2 regions of the Gracilibacillus sp. D59 genome follow, and region 2 is predicted to be linked to the other one. Evidence: a T-box and tRNA genes for the amino acid it is inferred to sense, from the RefSeq annotation. Region 2 holds a T-box; the other holds one or more tRNA genes.

Region 1 (6,554 bases), on a different contig from region 2:
TATGGGAAATTGGTAAGCCGATACAAATAGTACCGCTGGCAAAAAAATATGATAAATGGTATTCTCCGTTAGTTTTACCGATTCGAAAAAAGGAATAAAAGCTAGTCCGATTCCCAGTAATATTAATACGGATGGGACAGGAAAGTTTTCTTTCTTTGTATCAATCGTAAAAATGATATAACCAATAAAAAGTAAGATAACGATATGTTCAATTGACATTTTCTTCACCACCTATGATGTAGTTATTCCCATAATTTTTCATCAAAAACACATGTATGAATCTTATTATTCAAGGTAAGCTAAGCAAAAAAAGGATGTGTGCTTTGGTGAAGAAGCTTTGTTTATTTTTATTAATTTTCACGATGATGACTTCAACAGCATTTGCGAATAGTCAAACTGCTCTTGTAACAGATGAACTATATAAAGATATGGAGGCATTAAAATATCCGCAAGTTTCGGAAATGGAAAAACCTGAGATGGAGGATAAAATTAATAAAACATTTCAGAAGTATATTAAAGAGTCATATAAAGAACTAAAGGAAAATGAAAAACAAGCAGAAAAATACGATTTCCAAGCGGAATATCAGACAGATTATGAAGTGAAATATAACAAATCTCCTAAATTAAGTATTTTGACAAGTAATTATATTTTCAGTGGAGGAGCCCATGGTAACACTACTGTTGAATCGTTTAATTTTGATGTTGATAAGGGAAAACGTGTATATTTAACCAATATACTTACGGAAAAAGAACAAATTGAAGCTGTTCGTGATTATGTGTGGGAATATGCCACTGATCGTCCAGATATATTTTATCCGGATTTAAAAAAGGAAGATATTAAGTTAACGAAAGATACTGCTTTTTATTTTACTGATGATGGTATTACATTGGTGTTCCAGCAATATGAGATTGCACCATATGTTGCAGGGAATCAGGAAATCCATATACCGGCAGAAGTATATATAAATAGCAATAAAAAATAAGAGAACTGGAGCTCCAGTTCTCTTATTTTGCAAATACATGATTGCCAATTTTAACAGTAGTTTGTTGCTCAAAAATCCAAGAGCTTACTGCTGTATCTGGGTTGTAAAAATAAATTGATCCTTGTCCTTGTCCACGAAAAGCAATGGCTTCTTCGACAGCACGTTTTGCTTCACTATTAGCAGGCTTGTTGATTTCTCCATTAGCAACAGGGCTGAACGCATGAATTGCTCCATTCTCATAAGTTTCATACACAACGCCTTTTATCGTATTTGGAAAATTCGGATGATCAACTCTATTTAAAATAACAGTTGCTACTGCCACTTTTCCTGCATAAGGTTCTCCTTTTGCTTCTGCATGAACTAATCTAGCTATTAATTCTTTGTCAGATTCTGAAATAGACGCTGGTATCGTGAGATTCTCTCCAGGGTATAACATAGAAGAAGAGTAGTTATTAATATGCATAAGTTCATTCGTAGATACACCGTATTTTTGCGCTATTTTCCAGAATGTATCCCCTTGTTTGACTGTATATCCTTCAACGAAACCAGGCATGACTGTCAAGCCTGTAACGATAATGAAACTAGCTAATAAAACTTGAATTTTTCTCATCTAATACCTCCTGCAATTTGATCTATTTAATAGCTTAGCAGATGTAATATAAAGAATCGTTATGATAAATTTCCCAATCTATAGGAAGCTTGATATAATAAGTAACAGAAAAGTTTACCAATTTCAATAGATTGGTAAGAAGAGGGTAATATGTAAATAGGAGCTAAGAATATGACAATTGTAATGGTATTGAAACAATGGGTAGGAGCATTATTCAGTAAAAATGGTTGGACAATTTACAAGGAAAGTGACATAAAAATTTGACTATCCTATGATCGATGTAATGAATCAACAGGTGGAAGCAAGAGTGTTGTACAAGAAACAAGTATATTTTCGTGTTTTGGTGGATTTCAAAAACGAAAGTATGGATGTTGAAGGAGATATAGACAAGTTAAATAGAAAGATAAAAAGAGAATTACGTGCTTCAGAAGAAGAGTATATGAAATTACTGCGAGCTAATTCATGGTATGTCATGGAAAACATTAAAAGATAATTGAATTCTTTTTATGGATGAACTAGGATTTTAAACAGTTTTCATCATACATCGGATAGCTCGTGATATTATTTATTGACAGATTATAATAGGTTGATTATAGTAAAATTACTGCTATTATTGTATAGCTCATTTGATTGATCACTTTGAGTGGGAGCAAAGTTAAATATTACGATCTGATAGTTCAGCGGGAGAATGCTTGCTTGACAGGCAAGAGGTCGGGGGTTCAAATCCCTCTCAGATCATAGTTTCAAGACACATGTCATAATTTTGAATGTGTCTTTTTTTGTTCATTTTTTGGATTTAGAGTTATAACTTACTAAATCTATAATCAGAATTAGAACGCAAGAAAAGATAAGATTCTAATTTCTTTCAAGTGTTAAAGTTTTATTGAAGGAAGGGATGTTTAATGGAAAAGCGTTCTATTGGTTTTTATGAAGGTATAGCATTGTATATTGCTTCCATATTGGGTTCGGGTTTCTTTTTATATCAGCAGTTACTGCTTCTATAACAGGTCCTGCATCGATCTTGTCTTGTATAATTGTTATTTTTATTAATTTCCCATTAGCCTACTCAATTGCTTGATTGGATTTAATTAGAAAAGCCTAGAGTGGTTGTCAGTTGGTAGATTCTTTATTGATTGGACTGATTTTATGAAATCAAATACTCTGTCTTTAAAGTTAATGTTTAAAGCAGTAGCTACATGTGATAAAAGATATGATGGTAAGTTTATTTATGCGGTAAAGACAACTGGTATCTTTTGTCGACCATCTTGTAAATCTAAAACCCCGAATTTTGAGAATATATGTTTCTTTGAAAATGCTGTGATTGCAAAACAACAGGGGTTTCGACCATGTAAAAGGTGTCAACCTGAACTATCTGTCGACATCTTCGATCCTCAGCAAGATATGGTAGTGGAAGCAAAAACCTTTTTAGAACAGCACTATCAAGAAAAAATCACGTTAAACATACTTGCGTTCAAAATTGGTGTAAGCCCGTATTATTTAAGTCGAATCTTCAAAGAAAAATATGGTGTGACACCACACAAATACCTTGAAATCATAAGAATTCACAAAGCAAAGAATTTGTTATTAAACACAATGCATAACAGCACGGAAATATGTTTTCAAGTAGGATTCAACAATTTTTCTAGTTTCTACAAACAATTTAAAAAAATATGCGGTTGCTCACCATCTCAATTTAGAAGTAAAAACGGAAGGGGAATTTAAGCTGTGAAGCAAACAAAACGTAAAGTTGCTTATTGGAGTTTGTTTTCCCACGATCAATGGAAAATGTACCTCATTGCTACAAATAAGGGGTTGTGCTACTTAGGCCCTCAGGATAACAGTTTTAAGAAATCTACAAACTTTTTTGAATCGAGATTTCCAGATTATCATTTAGAACAAAATAACGAAAAGTTACAGCCTTATCTAGCTGAGTTAACGGAATATTTTCAACGGCAAAGGACTTTTTTTACTTTTCCATTTGATATGCGTGGAACTGATTTTCAATTAACCATATGGTATGAATTAAGGAAAATTCCGTATGGACAAACCTTTTCCTACTCACAAATCGCATCTAAACTTGGAAGACCTCATTCTGCTCGTGCTGTTGCAAAAGCCATTAGTGCTAACCCGGCGCTAATCGTAATTCCTTGTCATAGAGTTGTAGGTAAAAACGGAGGTTTAGTTGGTTATCGTGGGGGCGTAGAAATGAAGAAACAACTTCTGGAGCTAGAAGTTAGTAAATTTTACAATAAAGCGAAGTAAAGAAAGAGCTAACTTAGGGTTAACTCTAATGTATCATAATAAATCCTTCTACAAATAATAATGAAACCTTTTGATGAAGATTACCGTATCTAATATAAGGAGGTTTTGTTATGTTTAAGAAATTCCTGAAAAAAATATCGCATGAAATGAACAAGCATAGTAGTAGTCGAAGATCCAGACACCATCACTATAGCTCCAGTAAAAGAAAAAAGCACCGCTATTACGGAAGCAGCAGTAGTGGACGTCGAGGTCATTATCCGTACTCCGGGTCCCATCGTTATAAAAAACGTGGTTTCTTTGGGAGCAGTAGCAGTTAATTGATATGATCACTAATAGCATGATTGACATCTTGTAAAATGTCATTAACATTTTGGTACGGCTCTTCTATTTGTAGTAGCTTTTTTAAGATGCAAGTGGTATTAGTTTGCAAATTTAATTCTTTGGTCCAAGGTTGATTTTTTTTAGATGGAGCATCATATGTAGAATAAAGTATGAACAGAAGAAAGTCTCCTAAGTCATAAAAATCATCTTGGACGTTTTTCTTGTGAAGGTTTTGTGATAATCCAAAATCAATTAAAAATAACCTTTCATTGTTCATAATAACATTTGGGATTCTTATATCCCCATGTGCCACTCCTTTTTTATGAATATGTTGAACTATCTCTAGCAATTCTTTAAAAAATAGTAAGGCCTCTTTCTCTTGATATTGTTTTTTCTTAGTAAATAATAAATCTTCTAAATTTTCTCCATCTATAAATTCCATGGCAAAAAACATGTTGTTTTGGTAAGTAAAGGTTTCCATTAGTTTTGGTATGCTTGGATGATTTAATATGCTAAGTACGGCTGTTTCTTGCTTATACATCGTTTCATTCTCTTTCCGCTTACTCTTGCGCATTTGTTTTACCACGCATTTTCCACTTGTGTTCAAATCCCAACATAAATAAACAATTCCATAACTTCCCTCGCCTAACACTTTTTCAACTTTATAGCGATTCGCTAATATATGGATAGGAGAAAAAGTTTTGTCCATAAGTGTCTGCCATAATTTTTTTATAATCCAACGTATGACTTCCATAGGCACCTCGTATTTTTAATGAAAAATAGTACTATTATTATATCAAATGGAAGCAACGGAAGGAATATAAGGGACAATGAAAATTAATGGTATTGTTTCGTAAAACGTTTAATGAAAGAATCTAATGCTTCTTGGAGACAATCACTGGATTAACTTGTCTAATAATTGGTAAGTTAGAAAATCCCATCTAATATTAGAAAGCCTATTTCTTGCCTAATTATATTTTAGAATAGCTAGATAATCATTTAACTAGTTAAAGCAAAATTCTTTGTGGAGCCGAATAGCAGATAATATCTTTACCATTAAGCTTTTCCTAACATTCCTATTGTTAGCCAGGGATAATCATTTTTACAGAAGGATATTCAGATACGTAGGATTCAAGTATTTTGTTGGTATACTTATGAAGATTCCTGATTGAAAGGGGGGTAATCTGTAATTTTGTAATCGCTTTCTGTTTGGTTTAATTTTTAGTTTCAAATAAGAGGAGGTAAAAAAATGAAGGGTATAAATTTAGATTAGTAAGTATTTTCTCCATCTTATTTTATTAATTAAACACAACATCCTGGAAGTGAAAAGGAAAGAAGAAATGGCCCTGGAGGGTAAGGTTTTACGATACTGGAGCATCAAACATATGAGGAATGTGCTTATGTAAAGGATGTGAATGATTACTCCTATATCAAAGTTGATCGAACATTAAAAATCGGTGGATTGCATCGATCGAATCAGAATAATGAAAAATGTGAAGGGATTTATCTTTTTCTTAAAACGTTAATTACGAAAGGTGGATTATTTATGAGAAAGGTGCAAATCAAAATTTTAAGTGTTATATGTTTTTTATTACTAATATTAATTGCGTGTAGCAAAGATGAAGGCGCTTCAAGTGGAGATGCTGAAGGGGAAAGTGGTGAACGTCCGACCATTCACTTTATGACTAATCTTTTAACACCGAATGTACCTAATGAAAATATCTTAACTAAAGTGGAAGATGCTACTGGCTTTAATTTAGAAATAGAATGGGTACCAGATAATAACTACAATGAAAGATTAAATACGGCTTTTGCGACGAACTCACTTCCAGATGTAGTGGGTGTTGGATTCCAACAAATGGAACAATTCAAAGATGCCATCCGTGATGGACAGTTTTGGGAGATTGGTCCGTATCTTGAAGAATATGAAAATTTGAGTAAAATGAAAGATGAAATATTAGAGAATTCAAAAATAGATGGAAAAATTTATGGTATCTATCAAGGGCGCCCATTATCCAGATCAGGAATTATTTATCGCAAAGATTGGGCTGATAATTTAGGTCTTTCTGCACCAACCACAACAGATGAATTTTATGAAATGGCGAAAGCGTTTAGCGAAAAGGACCCAGATGGAAATGGTAAGGATGATACAATTGGGTTAACAGATAGAAATGACCTAATTTATGGATCATTTAAGACAATTGCTTCATGGTTCGGTACACCAAACTATTGGGGAGTGCAAGATGGTGAAATATTACCTCAGTTTATGTACCCGGAATATATAGAAACTATGGATTTTATTAAAAAATTACATCAAAATGGGTATATGAATCAGGATTTTCCTGTAACAAGTAAAGAAGATCAAACAGAAATGTTCA
Region 2 (6,554 bases):
AACCACTTCCACGATATAATTAATGTGTTATTGTCTCAAATTGGGGTATAGTTTATTATAGCGCAAATTGTCCATAAAACCCTGTGATGGAAGTCTCACTTTATTAGACGAGGGAATTTAATTTTGATATACTGACAGCGATTGATATGATACATACAAATTGTAAAAAAGGTGAAAACTATCGTAGTTTATTATGGGTCTAAAACAGGAAGGGAAGGATTCGATGATAGGAAACAAACCTAAAATAGTTGTACTTGGTGCAGGCTATGCAGGAATGATGACAACTAAGCGATTAACTCAACAATTTTCACAAGAAGAAGTTGAGATTACATTAGTTAACAAACACAATTATCATTATCAAACAACATGGTTACATGAAGTTGCTGCAGGAACAATTGATGTCAATCGTTCTCGAATCATGATTTCAGATGTCATTAATACTCGTCGAGTAAATTTTGTGCATGATACGGTTATAAAAATCAATAAAGAAGACAAAACAGTCCAACTAGAAAACGGTGAAATAAGCTACGATTATTTAGTCATAGGTTTAGGTTTTGAAAAGGCCACATTTGGTATTCCTGGAATGGAAGAGCATGCTTTTTCCATTCAAAGTGTTGATACGAGTCGCATGATTCGAGATCACATTGAGTATCAGTTTGCTCGTTATCGTAATGAGACAAATCCAGACCCAAGTATGCTAACAATTGTCGTTGGTGGTGCAGGTTTCACCGGCATTGAATTTTTGGGTGAATTAGCAGAACGTATTCCGCTATTATGTAAAAAATATGATATTCCACGTCAAGATGTGAAAATTATTGATGTTGAAGCAATGTCAACGATTTTACCTGGATTTAATGAAGAATTATTAAGTTATGCGAAAGAATCTCTAGAATATCGCGGTATAGAATTTAAGCTCGGAACTATGATAAAAGAAGTGAAAGCTGATTCAGTTATCGTCGGTGAAGATGAAGAGGAAATTACAGCAGGTACTATTGTCTGGACTGGTGGTGTACAAGCTAATCGTATTGTTGGAGAATCTGGTTTTGAATTAACTAAGGGTAAAGTTAATGTGGATGCAACATTACGTGCTCCAGGCCATGACGAAGTGTTTATTTTAGGTGATTGTGCATGGGTTATGAATAACGAAACTGGCAAACCATACCCTCCGACTGCGCAAATTGCTATACAAGAAGCAGATGTTTGTGCACATAATATTAAGACCATGATTTACGGAGGTACATTACAGGAATTTAAATTTGATGATAAAGGAACGGTTGCATCTTTAGGCGGAAGTGATGCAATGGGTACTGTATTTGATGGCAATAAAATATATGGAATGCAGGCAAAAGTGATGAAAAATGTGATTGATGACCGTTATCTGTTCTTATTAGGTGGACCAACACTTGTACTGAAAAAGGGTAAATTTCGTCCATTTTAATAGAACTATAATAGAGGAGGAAGTCGAATGAAAAATACATTATTTTATACATTATTAACAGTAGTTGCAACCATTGCTTATGTTTTCGTTTCTAGAAAAATGGAAGATAAGCGAGACTTTCGCTAAAGGATGAGAGCAGATACAATGGGTGTCTGCTCTTTTTTATACTATTTATTTGTAGACAGATACAAATAATAGACCAAGTATTTGGAGGGAACAGAATGTTTTCGATCAATCAATTGGTTTTTAAAGATATTTTAACCGTGAGGAAATTAGACATTGAGTCAGGTAAAGTTTACTGTTTATTTGGAGAAAGCGGAAGCGGAAAATCAACATTATTAAAGATGTTTAACAGTATGCTTACTCCTGACCAAGGAAGCATTACATATAAAGATGAACCGATCACAGATTTAGACCCAGTTCAATTAAGAAGAGAAGTCGTAATGCTTGGGCAGGACCCTGTTGTTTTTGATGGGACGGTTCGTGATAACCTTTTAATAGGCCTGCACTTTGCAGATAAAGAAGAAGTAGAAGACTGGGAGCTTACCAAATTATTAAAAGAGTTACATGTGACTAAAAATTTAGATGAAAAAGCTGATAAATTATCAGGTGGTGAACAACAGAGATTAGCATTCGGACGTGTGCTTCTGATGAATGTTGAAGTATATTTGCTGGACGAACCTACTTCAGCTCTTGATGAAGAAACGGAAACAGCAGTGATGGACTTATTTACAAAGAAGATCCGTAACGCAGGTAAAACAGCAATAATGGTAACACATTCGAAAGAAGTCGCTGAAACATATAGCGATGAAATTATCTATATGAATGACATTCTAACGAAAGAGGGTGCTCTTTCGTGAATGAAATGCTTGAAATTACTATATGGCAACTTGTAACTGCATATATTTTTATTGTTATTTTATTAGCGATCGTTCGCTGGCGTAAAATCCCACGAGAGAAAGAGATTATTATTGCGACACTAAGGATGACAATACAACTCGTATTAGTTGGCTATGTCCTTATGTTTATTTTTGAAAATGAAAAAATGATTTATTCGGTTATCACCATTATTGTCATGGAAACATTCGCAGTCTATAATATTTATAAACGAACAAAGCAATCCTTAAGTAGAGAATTAAAGAAAATCATTGCGTTTTCGATGGTGTCCGGAACATTATTTGCCTTTCTCTATTTTGATTTTATTGTAGTTCAATTTTCGCCTTGGTATGATCCTCGATATTTCATACCGATTGCTGGCATGTTAATTGGAAACTCCATGACTGGTATTACACTTGGAGTTAGTTCTTTAGTAGAAGGATTTACCTCGCGAAAGAAAGAAGTGGAGGCAGCTTTGATGTTAGGGGCCCCACCAAATAAAGCATCACAAGGTATCGTTAATCATGCTTTTGATTCAGCAATTTTACCAACGATAAACAGTATGGTTGGTATGGGGATAGTCTTTTTACCGGGGATGATGACCGGTGTTATTTTATCTGGGGCAGGTCCGATGGATGCGATCAAATATCAAATTGCGATTATGCTTGGGATCACCGGCAGTGTTTCGTTATCTGTTATTTTATTCTTGTATTTTGGCTATAAAACTTTTTTTAACAACTATGCACAGTTGAAATTATAATTAGACTTGACTTAATTGATTCCTTTTGGATAAAATAACATATAATGAATCATAAACTAGTCAGATGCGATGATGAGAAGGAGTACTTCACACTGTTCGCAAGAGAAGAAAACCCATAGGCTGAAAGGTTTTCTCGAAAAAAGGTGAAGGAAGGTAGTCTCTGATGCAGCTTTACTGAACATTTCAAGTAGGTAAAAGCCGGTGAAATCCGTTATCTTCTGCTAAGCGTATAAGTAAATATTACTTATAAATTAAGGTGGTACCGCGGAAACCCAATCCTTTTCGTCCTTTTTAACACAAGGGCGGAAAGGATTTTTTTATATGCTAGGGTTTGAAATTATGCACAAAAAACATAAACTGTGCAGTTATATTTTTTAGATTTGCTTTCTTCCATTCTGATTATAGATGAGTGCTGCCAATCGCTTCGGACCCACGGAAAGGGAGTATTTTTCCGCAGCGCCGAACTAGCAGTCACCGTTAGAAGAATGAAAGAACATTACACCCAAAATGAATTTTTATTGGTTCGTAGTTTGCATCTATTGTCAAGCAGACATAGCTCGACTAAGCGAGGCATGCCCGTTTTTCTTAAATGAAATAAGTGTAAATATAAGGAGGATATAAAATGTCAGAACAACAGGAAGTTAATTTACCGCCGAAGTACGATCCAACTACAGTGGAAAAGGGTCGTTACAACAAATGGGTAGAAGGAAAATATTTTGAAGCAGAACAAAACAAGGCCAAAGAACCTTTTACAATTGTGATCCCGCCACCAAACGTAACCGGTAAACTGCATATCGGACACGCATGGGATACAACGCTTCAGGACATCATTACCAGAATTAAACGAATGCAAGGTTATGATGTACTTTACTTACCAGGAATGGACCATGCAGGTATCGCAACCCAAGCGAAAGTAGAAGCGAAATTACGCGAGGAAGGCGTATCACGTTATGATTTAGGCAGAGAGAAGTTTCTCGACAAGGCATGGGACTGGAAAGAAGAATATGCAGGCTTTATTCGTAAACAATGGTCTAAATTAGGACTTGGACTTGATTATTCTCGCGAACGTTTTACTTTAGATGAAGGATTATCAGACGCAGTAAAAGAAGTATTTGTAACATTATACGAAAAGGGTCTTATCTATCGTGGTGAATACATTATTAATTGGGATCCTGCAACTAAAACAGCCTTATCAGATATTGAAGTAATCTATAAAGATGTTCAAGGACATTTTTACCATATGAAATATCCATTAGCAGATGGATCAGGTCATATTGAAGTTGCAACAACAAGACCAGAAACAATGCTTGGAGATACAGCGGTAGCCGTACACCCAGATGATGAGAGATATAAAGATTTGATTGGAAAAAAAGTGAAACTGCCAATAGTCGGCCGTGAAATTGAAATCGTAGCAGATGATTATGTTGACATGGAATTTGGTTCAGGGGCTGTTAAAATAACGCCTGCGCATGACCCAAACGACTTCGAAATTGGTAATCGTCATAACCTCGAACGTATACTTGTTATGAACGAAGATGGTACAATGAACGAGGTTGCAAGTAAATATCGAGGGATGGATCGCTTTGAATGCCGCAAAGCAATTGTCAAAGATCTTCAAGACCAAGGTGTCCTTTTTAAAATTGAAGAACATATGCATTCAGTAGGTCACTCAGAACGTAGCGATGCCGTTGTAGAACCATATTTATCCACACAATGGTTTGTAAACATGCAACCATTGGCAGATGCAGCTATTGAACTTCAAAAAGCAACTGATGATGAAAAAGTCCATTTTGTTCCAGACCGTTTCGAAAAAACGTATCTCAGATGGATGGAAAATATCCGTGACTGGTGTATTTCCCGACAATTATGGTGGGGCCATCGGATTCCTGCTTGGTATCATAAAGAAACAGGTGAAATGTATGTAGGAAAAGAGGAACCAGAAGATATTGAAAACTGGGAACAAGATCAGGATGTATTGGACACTTGGTTTTCATCAGCATTATGGCCATTCTCAACACTCAATTGGCCAGATACAGATAACGAAGATTTTAAACATTTCTTCCCGACTAATGTATTAGTAACAGGCTATGATATTATCTTTTTCTGGGTATCACGCATGATTTTCCAATCGATTGAATTTAACGATGAACGCCCATTCAAAGATGTATTAATTCATGGATTAGTTCGCGATGCAGAAGGACGTAAAATGAGTAAGTCCCTTGGTAACGGTGTAGATCCTATGGAAGTGATCGATAAGTACGGTGCAGATTCTTTACGTTATTTCTTAGCAACAGGATCAAGTCCTGGTCAGGATTTACGCTTTCAGTGGGAAAAAGTAGAATCGACATGGAATTTTGTTAACAAAATATGGAATGCATCCCGTTTTGCATTAATGAATATGGATGGCTTAAGTTATGATGAAATGGACTTATCAGGGAAAAAGTCCGTGGCAGATGAATGGATATTAACGAGACTTAACGAAACAATTGAACAAGTGACACGTCACGTTGATAAATATGATTTTGGTGAGGCAGGACGTTACCTGTATAACTTTATCTGGGATGACTTCTGTGACTGGTATATTGAAATGGCGAAATTACCATTATATGGAGAAGATGAGCAAGCAAAATTAACAACTCGCTCGATCTTGGCATATGTGTTAGACCATACTATGCGCATGCTTCATCCGTTTATGCCATTTGTGACAGAAGAAATCTGGCAGCAACTGCCACATGAAGGCGAGTCAATCGTATGTGCAGCATGGCCAACTGTAGATGACAGTTTATCGAATCAAGCAGCGTCTGACATCATGAAACAACTTGTAGCGATCATCCGCTCTGTTCGTAATATCCGTGCAGAAGTCGATACACCAATGTCGAAAGAAATTCCTATCATTGTGCAAGCAACAGATGAAGCAATAAAATCACACTTGGAAGAAAATCGTATCTATTTAGATCGTTTCTGTAATCCAAGTGATTTAACCATTGATACTAAAGTAGAAGTACCAGAAAAAGCAATGTCTGCGGTAGTAACTGGTGCTGAAATTTTCTTACCTTTAGAAGGATTAATCGATATTGACAAAGAAGTAGCGCGTCTTCAAGGGGAACTGGACAAATTAACTAAAGAAGTTGAACGTGTTGACAAAAAATTAGCCAATGAAGGATTTGTTAGTAAAGCTCCTGCACAGGTAGTAGAGGCAGAAAAGGAAAAACAAAAAGATTACATGGAAAAACGTGAAAAAGTACAATCACGTATTCAAGAGTTACAGAAATAAAGAAAAGAGGCTGTCATCGACAGTCTCTTTTTCACAAAAACAAGTGTATAAAACTTAAACTGCGAAGTAATACTTTTTAGATCTTTCTTCTTCCATTCTGAATTTTGATGAGTGCTACCATTCGCTTCAGCAAGATACTTCGCTTAGTGTAGAATTCTTATTTTTACAAGTGTGAATCTATGGCATTACTTCCTATGGATCTCCAC

What was found. The T-box of region 2 lies ahead of ACTWP4_RS17620 (valine--tRNA ligase). A T-box ahead of a tRNA ligase gene usually reads a tRNA of that ligase, here a tRNA-Val.
Region 1: it encodes a tRNA-Val, which carries the amino acid that the T-box ahead of ACTWP4_RS17620 (valine--tRNA ligase) is inferred to sense. The anticodon was not compared.

Annotation. Positions count from the first base shown of each region.
Region 1 covers NZ_JBQQCK010000008.1:164,883-171,436, reverse strand. The annotation lists gene ACTWP4_RS14770 (cation:proton antiporter) at 1-219, opposite strand, end outside; gene ACTWP4_RS14765 (DUF3298 and DUF4163 domain-containing protein) at 327-983, shown strand; gene ACTWP4_RS14760 (cell wall hydrolase) at 1,006-1,593, opposite strand; gene ACTWP4_RS14755 (hypothetical protein) at 1,901-2,086, shown strand; tRNA gene ACTWP4_RS14750 (tRNA-Val) at 2,260-2,331, shown strand; partial or broken gene ACTWP4_RS14745 (amino acid permease) at 2,496-2,668, shown strand; gene ACTWP4_RS14740 (bifunctional transcriptional activator/DNA repair enzyme AdaA) at 2,740-3,315, shown strand; gene ACTWP4_RS14735 (methylated-DNA--[protein]-cysteine S-methyltransferase) at 3,319-3,855, shown strand; gene ACTWP4_RS14730 (protein kinase domain-containing protein) at 4,169-4,930, opposite strand; gene ACTWP4_RS14725 (extracellular solute-binding protein) at 5,723-6,554, shown strand, end outside.
Region 2 covers NZ_JBQQCK010000012.1:14,797-21,350, forward strand. The annotation lists gene ACTWP4_RS17605 (NAD(P)/FAD-dependent oxidoreductase) at 224-1,438, shown strand; gene ACTWP4_RS17610 (ABC transporter ATP-binding protein) at 1,660-2,298, shown strand; gene ACTWP4_RS17615 (ABC transporter permease) at 2,295-3,074, shown strand; T-box leader at 3,135-3,367, shown strand; gene ACTWP4_RS17620 (valine--tRNA ligase) at 3,697-6,348, shown strand.